2 regions of the Lysinibacillus sp. RU7 genome follow, and region 2 is predicted to be linked to the other one. Evidence: riboswitches for the same ligand, from Rfam matches in the RefSeq annotation. Region 2 holds a riboswitch; the other holds the start of a gene.
What was found. A riboswitch is a leader RNA that binds a small molecule or an ion and turns the genes downstream of it on or off. The one in region 2 is predicted to bind FMN.
Positions count from the first base shown of each region.

Region 1: another riboswitch for FMN. It lies ahead of AC3II9_RS00660 (ECF transporter S component); the one in region 2 lies ahead of ribE (riboflavin synthase).

Region 1 covers NZ_JBYQFK010000001.1:137,828-144,257, reverse strand. Annotated here, with positions in the region: gene AC3II9_RS00680 (response regulator transcription factor) at 1-289, shown strand, start outside; gene glnA (type I glutamate--ammonia ligase) at 658-2,016, opposite strand; gene AC3II9_RS00670 (MerR family transcriptional regulator) at 2,039-2,434, opposite strand; gene AC3II9_RS00665 (cyclase family protein) at 2,652-3,269, opposite strand; gene AC3II9_RS00660 (ECF transporter S component) at 3,393-3,968, opposite strand; FMN riboswitch at 4,183-4,356, opposite strand; gene AC3II9_RS00655 (hypothetical protein) at 4,436-5,629, opposite strand; gene AC3II9_RS00650 (RNA polymerase sigma factor SigX) at 5,626-6,177, opposite strand; gene AC3II9_RS00645 (ATP-binding protein) at 6,301-6,430, opposite strand, start outside.
Region 2 covers NZ_JBYQFK010000006.1:163,473-169,902, reverse strand. Annotated here, with positions in the region: gene AC3II9_RS06655 (MATE family efflux transporter) at 1-178, shown strand, start outside; gene AC3II9_RS06650 (sigma-70 family RNA polymerase sigma factor) at 358-882, shown strand; gene AC3II9_RS06645 (hypothetical protein) at 866-1,711, shown strand; gene AC3II9_RS06640 (Cj0069 family protein) at 1,863-2,909, shown strand; FMN riboswitch at 3,073-3,201, shown strand; FMN riboswitch at 3,297-3,427, shown strand; gene ribE (riboflavin synthase) at 3,592-4,227, shown strand; gene AC3II9_RS06630 (bifunctional 3,4-dihydroxy-2-butanone-4-phosphate synthase/GTP cyclohydrolase II) at 4,240-5,430, shown strand; gene ribH (6,7-dimethyl-8-ribityllumazine synthase) at 5,443-5,913, shown strand; gene AC3II9_RS06620 (2-isopropylmalate synthase) at 6,407-6,430, opposite strand, start outside.

The sequences.
Region 1 (6,430 bases), on a different contig from region 2:
AGTGGCTAGTAAAGAAAGTTATAATCAATTTACTTCGCATGATGTACTAAGATTTAATTACTTATCACAAATTATTTCTTCAGTACTTCTTCATTGTAACGAAGAAAAAAAGTATCCCCTAACCTCAAGAGAAATTGAAATCATCGAATTAGTAAAAAAGGGTTATACAAATTCTCAAATAGGCGAGGAATTGTATATTTCAATTAATACTGTCAAAAAGCATTTATATAATATTTTCCAAAAATCAGGTGTTATGAATCGAATGGAATTAGTGAATAAATTATTTTAAACGGCAGTAAAAACATTCTATACTTTTTAGAAGTATTCATTTGATTCATACAATAACCTCGTATGTATGGAACTAAAATTTCATACATATGAGCACCTAGCAGTTGCTAATTCACTTTTAAGATTTAAGCTGAAGGATTAATTCAAGCAGGTTGTATTATCGCTTCTGTCAGTAGAATAGAGTCAAATGTGTTAATGGCAAAATTCTAGCTCTCAATTTAGAAGCAAAAAACAGGCTTTGTGAAGTGGACCTATGACGATATTCCAGCCAAATTACGGGCTGTTCACTCTCTTAGAAAAGCACTTCGAGATTATAGGTCATTGATTCTAATAATAAAAACGCCGGAGCATGATCACTCCGGCACTTTTTTAGTACATTTTCATATATTGGTCGCGTTCCCATTGATGAACCGTTGTACGGAACATATCGAACTCTACTTCTTTTGCTTCTTTAAAGTTTTCATAAATATGCCCACCAAGTGCCGCTTTAATGATGTCATTTTTCTCCAGTTCTTTTAATGCTGCATCAAGTGAAGCGGGTAAATTATCAATGCCATACTGCTTACGCTCTTCTGCATTCATCACGTAAATATTGCGATCTACGGGTGCTGGTGGCTCTAATTCATTTTTTATGCCATCTAAGCCAGCCGCTAAAATGACGGCCATTGCTAAATATGGGTTTGCCGATGGGTCTACCGAACGTAGCTCAATACGTGTCGATAACCCACGAGATGCGGGAATACGTACGAGTGGCGAACGGTTTTTCGGGGACCACGCTACATAACAAGGCGCTTCATACCCTGGTACTAGACGTTTATAGGAGTTCACAACCGGGTTCGTTACCGCTGTAAAACCTTGTACGTGCTTTAGTACACCTGCTAAGAAATGACGCGCCGTCTTCGATAATTGTAACTCCGCCCCTTCATCCCAAAACGCATTTTTCTCCCCTTGGAACAATGATAAGTTAAAGTGCATCCCTGAACCATTGACCCCAAATAGCGGTTTTGGCATAAATGTTGCATGTAAACCATGTTTACGGGCTACTGTTTTTACGACCAGCTTGAACGTTTGAATATTATCACATGCCTCTATCGCATTGGCATATTTGAAGTCAATTTCGTGCTGACCAGGCGCTACTTCATGGTGAGAAGCCTCCACTTCAAAGCCCATTTCTTCCAGTTCTAATACGATATCACGACGGCAATTTTCCCCAAGGTCTGTTGGCGCTAAGTCGAAATATCCGCCATCATCATTTAAATTGAGTGTCGGGTTCCCTTTTTCATCTAACTTGAATAAGAAGAATTCTGGCTCTGGCCCTAAGTTAAAGCCTGTAAAACCTAACTCTTCCATTTGTTTTAACATACGCTTTAAGTTCGAACGCGGATCTCCTTCAAAAGGCGTGCCATCCGGACGAGCAATATCACAAATGAATCGAGCTACTTTCCCTTTTTCCGCTGTCCACGGGAAAATCATGAATGTATCTAAATCCGGACGAAGGTACATATCTGATTCTTCAATACGCACAAAACCTTCGATGGAAGAACCATCAAACATCATTTTATTGTCTAACGCTTTATCTAATTGACTGACTGGGATTTCAACATTTTTAATCGTGCCTAAAATATCCGTAAACTGTAGACGAATAAACTTTACATTTTTGTCCTTCACAATTTCTTTAATCTTCTCTTTTGTATACTTGCTCGTTGAATTCGCAACTGTATTAAACATACTCATTCACTCTCCTATTTTATTATTCGTTTTTAAGATGGAAGAAACGCGATAGGTCACCTTGACGTAGCGAAGATTTTTGCATCCGTTGTGCCTGCAACATTTCTTCTCGTAAAATAGCACGAAGCTCTGCATCAGAAATCAAATTCACGTCATTTTTCCTGACATCTTTTACATTTCGCAGGTCAAATACTTTTTTGACCCCCGCCATATTAATTCCCTGGTCAAGCAGTTCTCGAATTTCTAATAATGCATCGATATCATCCAACGAAAACATACGTCGATTCCCTTCAGACCTTGCCGGGGCTATTAACTCATGTTCTTCATAATAACGGATTTGCCTTGCGGTTAGTTCCGTTAATTGCATGACCATGCTTATAGGGAGTAACGGCATCGCCCTTCGAAACTCTCGACTCATCATCATCCCCTCCATTTTCTAACTTCACTTTACATTATGTTATGTATTTTATCAATATTATGTTATAAAACTTAACATACAGAGTTTCGATTAATTTTATCGCAAGTTCAGATGAAATTACAACTTGCGACAAAATAGCATAAATACTTTTTAAGACACCTTAATTTCCCACAAAAAATACAGCTCAAGTAATCCACTTAAGCTGTAGGCTTCTTCATTATTTCATTTTCCGTACAACAGCACGTATAGGCGATGCATCTCCCCCTTGAATCGCAAGGGGTAAACCGATAAACTCATACATACCCGCATCAACATCTTTTAAAAATAAATTTTCAATAATATAAATACCCACTTGTTTACACGTATGATGTGCAACTAAGCTCACATCATCTAATGCATCAACTGACGGCGCATCGGTCCCAACAACACGCACTCCTCGATTGGCAAGAAAGCGAATCACCTCTGGAGCAATCGTTGTAAAACCTTCATCAAAATGGTATAAATCCTGTACGACTTTCGTTTTAAAAAATAGACGCTCCACGTTATGTAACTCGAGACTTTCCACATGTTCTAACTGAATGCACTTCACTCCTACAACATCCACTATTTTCACAGCGCCTATAAACAACTCTAGCGACAACGCATCAATCGCCTTCCCAAAATCATCGTAATGGTACGGTGCATCTACATGTGTCCCCGCGTGTAAGCTCATCGTAATTTGCCCGACATTCGCCCCGTCCTCTGTTAACGTCGCATCCTGCTTATATGAAAACGCTGTATCCCCTGGCCAAATGGGCATATTTTTATGTAACGGCATCGTAATATCAATCCACATATTCATTACTCCTTCTATCATTCATCGTTCCATACCAACGATACAATAGAACTACATAGCACGGAAGGAATTTATCCCGAGTTAAAACGCAAAAACGCAGCCACGAACGTGACTGCGTCTATTTTATGATAAATATTGTAAGCGTTGTTTAGAGATCCACGTCTTCATCGTACGGAATAATACCGTAATAATGACGATTAATAACACACCTTTAACTAAATTAAACGGTAAAATCCCTTTCACAATCGTTTCATATGATTCTAAATGGAAGTTTAAGAAGTATGCATACATCGGTAAGAACGCTACATAATTGAGCAACGCCATCCCTAACGACATGGAAATGGTACCGGCGATTAAGCCTACCATTAAACCTTTTGATGTCGTGAATTTTTTATAAATATAGTAAACAGGTAAAATGAATAACACACCCGTCGCAAAGTTTGCCATATGTCCCACTGGCACGCCTGTTGGTGCACCTGAGAAAATCCAGTCTAAAATATTTTTCACTAACTCTACTAAAATACCGGCAACAGGCCCCATCGTAATGACCGCGATTAATGCCGGTACATCACTGAAGTCAATTTGTAAAAAGGCTGGGAACCATGGTAGAGGAAAGTTAAATAACATTAATACGAAAGAAATGCTACTTAACATGGCAATGGTTACGAACGAGCGTAACTTTTTGTTTTGTTTTGTCATAGAAATCTTCTCCTTTGCTGATTCCATCTCGCAAGAAGAAAGGTATTTCGGTCGTCTCCATGAAAAAACCCTTACGTAACATAAACGTAAGGGAGAATAAGGCACACTGAAACAGGTGTTATCATATCATTTTTTTGTATCACAAATAAAGCTAGTTCCCATAGCTTTTTCGGTATACAAAAATAGACGATATTTTTTCAAATAACGACCGTACCTTCACCTTCTCCCATCCAGACTATACTGTCGGCTTTGGAATTTCACCAAATCCTGCACACTAAAAAGTGGCTCGCGGGCTGAAGAAGCACTGTTGCAATATCCTCCAAAATGGTCAGAAATCGCGGCTTCTATTACCGCCGGTCGGGAATTACACCCTGCCCCGAAGATGAATCAAATATGAAATTGTCTTACACCTATCATTATAGGTTATATTCTAAATTTGTAAAGTACTTTCCTTCGTTTTTCTCCGACTATCTTTGTAGGAATTCTATTGATAACCGATTTGCACCTACTGGCATTGGTAACACTTGCGTAAAATTAAATTCTTGCCACTCTGTCTGCATAACATTCTCAAAACGCACTTGCTTATCGAAGCTAGATGCCGTTAATAACATAGCCTCTATCATATACATCGCCTGTTGCGGATCAAATGCTTCTAAATCTAACGGTTGTGTGAATGTAACCGTCACAATATCCTCTTCCGTTACGGTATAATCCACACCTGATAAAATAGCCGATTGATAAATATCATTATTTTCCGTTTTCATAAACTGCAATGCTTCTGTTACCGTATCGAATGTTTGACGGAAATTTGGTGATAAATAAATGCCACCTGATTGTTCATCAATAAAATAACTATAGCGCTTCTTCTCCGTTAATAGTAATGGCTTACTCGACTCTCCTACTTCACTAAACGTCATTGCTGAGCCTTCCTCACTTACGATTTCCACCGTGTCATAACTTTCCCCAAATGTATCGACAAGCATCCCGATATACATAGACATCGTACCAGAAGCGGTATCATAGCCATGGTTTTGTGGTAATGTATGCACAACTGTTAACCCTTGCTCTTCCACGATTCCTTTCACCGGATGATAATCATGAAAGCCCGCCGCTTGTTCGTCAATTAGCGCTGCATACTTCTGATACATCGCCACTTGTGACGGGGAATCCGTGCCGAAATCCTCTATTAGTTTGTCATTTGGAATAATGATTGTCACAGGTACACTCTCTGCATCATCACCCGCTAAACCGATATAAAAAGCTTTACTACTTTCTAACTGTTCGGGATAAACAGCTGTACGCATATCTTCAAGCACAAAGTTCCGTATCATCATCGGGCTTCCGCTCGTCATTTCTCCTTCAGCTTCTTTTGTTGCCATATCTGCATTTTCCATTGAAGTAGAGGCTATGTCTTGCGACTTATTACCAGATATATAGTACACACCACCAAATGCAAATAACAATAAAGCAGCTGTTAATCCATATATACCAAACAAGCTTCGTTTTTTCTTTATGACTTTTTGTACGGGTACTTCTTCTTCAAAAGCTCCTGCTTCTTTTAATTTTGCGAAGACGTCTTCTTTCGAACGATTATCTTGAATTTTTGGTGCTTGCGATAATAACTTTTCGATTTCTTGCTCGCCCCATTTTTCATCCTTCATATCGAATTCGCCTCCTTTTCTTGTTGAATCATTTTCTCGCGCAGTGCTTTAATGGCCCGATGTTGTGTTGTTTTTACTTTCCCTTCTGTCCACCCTAAAATACCGGCTGTTTCAGCGATGGAAAGCTCTTGAAAATACCGCATCACAATCACCATTTTTTGATCACCCGTGCATAGTTCTAACACCTCAAGTAAACGATTCATCTCATCATCTAATTCAACAAATTGCTCTGGCGATTTGACCGGAGAAATCAGCTGTTCTTGTTCCCAATCAAATGCATCAAATGTATGGCGATCCCGTACATTAGCATTCCTAAAATAATCAATCGCAACATTTTTAGCAATCGAAAATAGCCATGTCTTTTCAGAACTTTTGCCTTCAAAACGCTCATATGCTTTTAGTACACGCACATATACTTCATGCGATAAATCTTCTGCTACTGTCCTATTTTTGACTAAGTAGATTAAAAACTGAAAGACATCTTGGTGATAGTTATCATACAATCGATGGAAAATGGATTCCTTCATCCACTCCACCCCCGTTCTTATAGAATTAGTCGTATGTACATCATGAAAGTTTCAAACGGCTCGTCATCCAAACACCTAATCTCTTGCCAGTAAAAAGGAGGTGTTCTGAAAGCTCTTACTTTCTGGACACCCCCTTTTACTATATTACATCGGTAAATAAAACGTAAATACTGTCCCTTGCTTTTCGACACTCTCTACTTTTATATTTCCTCCATGTGCTTCTACAATATTTCGGGTAATGGCAAGCCCAAGACCTGTACCACCTTTTGAACGA
Region 2 (6,430 bases):
CTCGATGATTTGTATAAGCCTATCGCTCGGTTATGTATTTGTATTCATCATGGATTTAGGGCTTATCGGCGTGTGGCTAGCCATTGCGACGGATGAATGGATTCGTGCTATCCTTGTCCTGTTTCGCTGGAAAAGCCGCAAGTGGGAACGCTACGCCATTGTTTCAACTGATAAATAATGTTTTCCCAACCCGCAGACGTGAAAACTCTGCGGGTTTTGTTATGCGAATATGTTTTACATTTAGCGCCATCACTTGAGGTTAAAATAAATACCAGTAAATATTTGTAATTTATTGCATGGATGCGAAACCGAACACCTTCCAGCTTTGTCTAACCTTATAAGAGAGGAGGCTATCTTTTGACCGAGGATGAAAAAGACGTTCACTTAAATGAAGCGATGGCACAACATGGAGATTATTTAAAGCGATTAATATTTACATACGTAAAAGATATACAGAAGACAGAGGATCTTGTGCAAGATGTCTTTATAAAGTTTTATAAAAACCTTCATCGTTTTGAAGGGCGCTCCTCGATTAAAACGTATCTATATCGTATTGCAGTAAATGAGTGTCAAAATTATTTAAAAAGCTGGCATTACAGAAAACTAGAAATGACCGAAAAAATTAAAACGTGGAAAAAGCGAGATGGTCTTGAAGCGGACTACATACAAAAAGAACAAAATCAAACGATTGGGGAATTAGTCAATAAGCTGCCTGTCAAATACCGTGAAGTCATATGGCTCTATTATTATATTGAATTAACAATTCCCGAGATTGCGGATGTGTTAAAATGTTCCGCGAATACCGTGAAAACACGTTTAGCAAGAGGACGAAAATTAGTCAAAATAACGCTGGAGGAGGGTCACTATGAGTATGAATATTAAAAAAGAACTTGAGAAATCTATTCCTACGTCCTTACATTTAACAGAGCAAGAAAAAGCAAAGATTCGGTACCGTGTGCGTTCATCTCCTCCTCCTACCTTTCAAGTAAAACCTATAATGGTATCTATTTTAGCCGTTATGCTGATCGTCATTTTATTATTACCGACTTTACAATCCGTGGAACAGAGTGCTTCTAATAGTGAATCATCTATTACTGATGAACAAGTAATAGAAAATAATTCGAATGAACTAACAATGAATCATTCACCACTTTCTCTGACGGATGAACAAAAACGACAATATCATGCACAATATGTGAAAATTGTAGAACAAGCGATGGAAAAGAAAGTGGGAATATCTATTGCTGTATCCCCAATAGATGAGTTTAAAGAAGAATATTGGGTTGAACCGAAAGAATTTGAACAGCGGATTCAATCGATGGTCGATGGACACTTAGCAACAGAACGTGAAAAAATCCGCGCTATATCTACAACGCCTGAACAAGCAGTCATGAATGGAGATGGAAGTGTAACAAAACCAACATATATATACTTTTCTGATATTTTAGAGGAGATTGAAGTAACAGGTCACTTCCAAACACAATATAGTGCCTATCATGACCGCCAATTGTTTATAGCAGCAGACGCTATTTCAACACAATTAGCAAGTTCTTCTGGTACATGGGAGCAAACATCCTATCAAGCTTCTTTAATAGATGGTGGTCGAACGTATCGTATTCGGATTGAAGGAATTTTCGATTTAAATAATATAACATATGAAAAAGCCTTTACAATCGAATTTAGATGTGATGCATTTGGCAAAATGTATTAAAGTACTCGTATGTAGCACGCCTCCTCGAAATGAGTGGGCGTGTTATTTTGATAAAGAAAAAAATCAACAAAACTTTTACATTTTATACCTTTTAAATTCAACTTTTCGATTTATAATAGAGATGTAACCTAATTCGAAAGGAGCAGTTTTAATGAAGACTAAAGTAGTGTTTTTCGAAGTTCCTGGTGGTACAGACAAGTGGTTAAATGGATATCGGAAAGATACGATGCCTATGGTGGATGCGCTGAAAAAGCGCGGACAAGAAGCAGAAGTCATTTTCTTTACGATTGAAAAACGCGATGAAATTTTTGACTATGTGAAAGAAAATGCCATCGCCTATGTTTCGCGCATTAACCCTGGCAATTTAAAGCATGAAGCGGAATATTTTGATATGTTGCGCGAGTTATGTGCGCTCGGTGTAATTGGTATGCCGCATCCTGATGCGATGATTGGCTATGGCGCAAAAGATGCATTAGTAAAACTGCGTCATACATCCCTTGTGCCTGAAGATACATACGCTTACTACACGATGGAAGAATTCAAGTCGACATTCCCAAAAAGTTTACTTGGTGGCGAGCGTGTATTAAAGCAAAATCGTGGCTCAACAGGCGAAGGCATTTGGCGTGTACAACTTGTAGATGCGTTAACTGAAGATGCAACAGAAGTACCACTTGATGCCAACATTAAGTGTACAGAAGCAAAAGACAATCATGTTGAATATCACACACTCGGTGCCTTTATGGATTTCTGTGAGCAATATATTATTGGCGCAAACGGAATGCTTGTCGATATGCCGTTCTTACCACGCATTAAAGAAGGGGAAATTCGTTTATTAATGCTACGTGACACACCTGTCAATGTCGTTCATAAAAAACCTGCTGAAGATGCAGATGCCTTTAGTGCAACGTTATTCTCAGGTGCACAATATCGCTACGATGCTCCTGAAGATTGGGCTACATTAGTACATGAATTTTTAGCACAATTACCTGACATTACGTCTTTACTTGGTGGATATGACTTACCACTTATTTGGACAGCCGATTTCATTTTAGATACAGATGAACACGGGCATGACACGTATATTTTAGGTGAAATGAACTGCTCCTGTGTCGGCTTCACTTCTCAACTCGAACTTGCTGAAAGTGTGGCAGAAGAAATTATCGCTTGCATCGGGACAGAAGTGGAAACAGCTGTTTAACCGGTACTCCTATACAGTTAGTCCCTTCGGTGATGAAGGGACTTTTTTATTTACGCGGATTTGAAGTGTTTTTACGCGACTTTAAAGGCGTTTTACGCGACTTCCCAATTTTAATTTATAGCTTTCTCCGAATATAATGCTATAATATAGGACAATGATAAATAAAGTCCTTCGGGGTCGGGTGTAATTCCCAATCGGCGGTGATAGATTTTTCTTAAGCCCGCGAGCGTAACAGCAGGATTTGGTGCGAATCCAAAGCCGACAGTAATAGTCTGGATGGAAGAAGGAAGCGATTTTCTCAAAAAACACATGTTTTTTGAGGTTTCTTTCGTATACTCAAAAATGACCCCCAAGTGAATTTCACTTGGGCTTTTTTATCGAAAAAAATATTTCCTTCGGGGTCGGGTGTAATTCCCAATCGGCGGTGATAGATCTTTTTCTTAAGCCCGCGAGCGTAACAGCAGGATTTGGTGCGAATCCAAAGCCGACAGTAATAGTCTGGATGAGAGAAGGAGCGAAAAATCAGTCTTTTTAAAGGCTTATTTCGTGATGCCTTTTTCATCAACCCCTACTTTCGTTAGGGGTTTTTATTTTTGATGGAGGTGAGTCACATGCAATGGAGAAAAGCTTTACATTCCCCTTTTGCACCAATATCTGTGCGTAAAAGAGGTGATGACAGCTAATGTTTACAGGAATTATTGAAGATTTAGGAAAAGTAACAGCCCTCAAATCAGGAAAAGATTATATGGAGCTGACGATTTCCTCTAAAAAAATAGTCGAGGATATACATCTAGGCGATAGTATCGCCGTCAATGGTGTGTGCTTAACGGTGACAACCTTTACGAATGATACGTTTACAGTCGATGTGATGCCCGAGACGGTGAAAGCATCGAGCATTCAATCTTTAACACGAGGGAGCCTAGTGAATTTAGAACGCGCGATGGCTGCGAACGGACGCTTTGGTGGACATTTCGTTTCCGGTCACGTAGACGGAATCGGCACCATTTTAAAAAAGCGCCCCGTTGCGAATGCCGTCTATATTGATATCGCCATTTCACCTGAGCTAGCGAATGTGTCCTTACCAAAAGGATCGATTGCGATTGATGGCACGAGCTTAACGATTTTTGAATTAACGAATAAAACAGTAACCGTTTCTTTAATTCCACATACGTACAAAGAAACATTACTTGGCATAAAAAAAGAAGGCGACATCGTCAATATTGAAACGGATTTACTTGGTAAATACGTACTGAATCATTTCAAACAGCAAGAGAAGTCTGGCATTTCACGAGACTTTTTATTACAACATGGGTTTTAGGGGGGATTTTGAGTGTTTCATACAATTGACGAAGCATTAGAAGATTTAAAGGCTGGAAAGGTCATTATTGTGGTCGATGATGAAGATCGCGAAAACGAAGGAGATTTCGTCGTGTTAGCAGAGCATGCCACACCCGAGAATATTAACTTTATGGCGGTGCATGGACGTGGGCTCATTTGTACACCGCTCTCCCCTGCCCTAGCTGAGCGATTAGCCCTCCATCCGATGGTGAGCTACAACACGGATAATCATCAAACAGCGTTCACCGTCAGTATTGATTATAAAACAACGGATACAGGCATTAGTGCATTTGAACGCTCTGACACGATTTTGCGCCTACTAGACCCTGCTACTGTCGCAACCGATTTCCGTCGTCCGGGGCATGTGTTCCCGTTAGTCGCAAAGGAAAAAGGCGTACTCGTGCGCAATGGACATACCGAGGCAGCCGTCGATTTAGCGCTTCTTTGCGGCTCGCAGCCAGCTGGTGTCATTTGTGAAATTATGAATGAAAACGGCGATATGGCGCGTGTACCAGAGCTAATCGAGATTGCGAAAAAGCATGACTTAAAACTAATTACGATTGCAGATTTAGTGCGCTATCGTTATGAAAAAGAGCAGCTCATTACACGTGAAGCAAGCATCCACTTACCGAGCGATTTCGGTACGTTCCGCATGAATGGGTATTCGAATTTACTCGATGATAAAGAACATTTAGCCCTTTACACAGGCGACCTAGCAACGGAAGTAGCACCCCTCGTCCGCATTCATTCAGCTTGTGTAACAGGTGATATTTTCCATTCCAAACGTTGCGATTGCGGACCGCAGCTTCATCAGGCACTAGACATGATTCAACAGGAAGGTGCTGGTGTCGTTCTTTATATGGCGCAAGAAGGACGCGGGATTGGGCTATTAAATAAATTAAAAGCATATGAATTGCAAGAACAAGGCTACGACACAGTAGAAGCGAATGAACAATTAGGCTTTGCGGCTGAAATGCGCGATTATGGGCTTTGTGCACAAATGTTACGCGACCTTGGCATTACGAAGGTGCGCCTACTGACAAATAATCCAGCAAAAATTGCCGGCTTAGCACAATACGGTATCGAAGTGGTAGAACGTGTACCTTTAACGATTGATGCCGTACCAGAAAATGAATTTTACCTTGAAATCAAAAAACAAAAAATGAATCATATTTTTGCATAGGAGATAGGACAAATGGGACAAATTTTTGAAGCACAATTAATCGGAACAGAATTAAAGATCGGCATTGTCGTTGGCCGATTCAATGAATTTATTACAGGAAAATTATTAGACGGTGCGATGGACGGGTTAAAACGTCACGGTGTCGCAGAAGAAAACATTGATATCGCATGGGTACCCGGTGCATTTGAAGTGCCGCTGATCGCTAAGAAAATGGCCGAAGCAAACAAATACGATGCGATTATCGGCCTTGGAACAGTGATCCGCGGCTCTACAACACATTACGACTACGTATGTAATGAAGCCGCAAAAGGCATCGCAAGTGTGGGACTATCCACAGGTGTACCGATCATCTTTGGGATTGTAACAACAGAAACAATTGAACAAGCGATTGAGCGCGCTGGCACAAAAGTCGGCAATAAAGGCTACGACTCAGCCGTATCTGCCATTGAAATGGCAAATTTAAGTAAGCTAATTTTAGGCTAAGGACATCTCCCCCTATCCGTGACTGGATAGGGGGATTTCAATTTATAGACAAACTTTGATGGTTAATAGACATTCTGAGCTCGTTTATAGACAAACTGCTGTCGTTTATAGACAACCCCTGGTAGTTAATAGACATTTCACTCTCGTTTATAGACAAACCATATTTAACAATTAATTCATCAGCTCACCTAAAAAAAGCAATGAAATATACCCCCCAATAACAATAAAACCTATAACCAACCATATAATGAGCAGTAAACATATGCTAAAAAATATTCTTTCAAACCATTTTGTATAAATAAAGCTCATCCACTATCCCACCCTTTGCGAATTTATTATAAAACGAGCAATCATACAGAAATGTTTCGTCTACACGCTTAAGGAATTTCCACTTCCGGCTCTATATGTATGCCGTATCTTTTTCCATTATGCCCTCCCCTTAATTTCATACATAAAAATCCCCTCTGCTATGCTTGAACAGAGGGGATCATTACTATACCGTTGCGACCTTATCTTT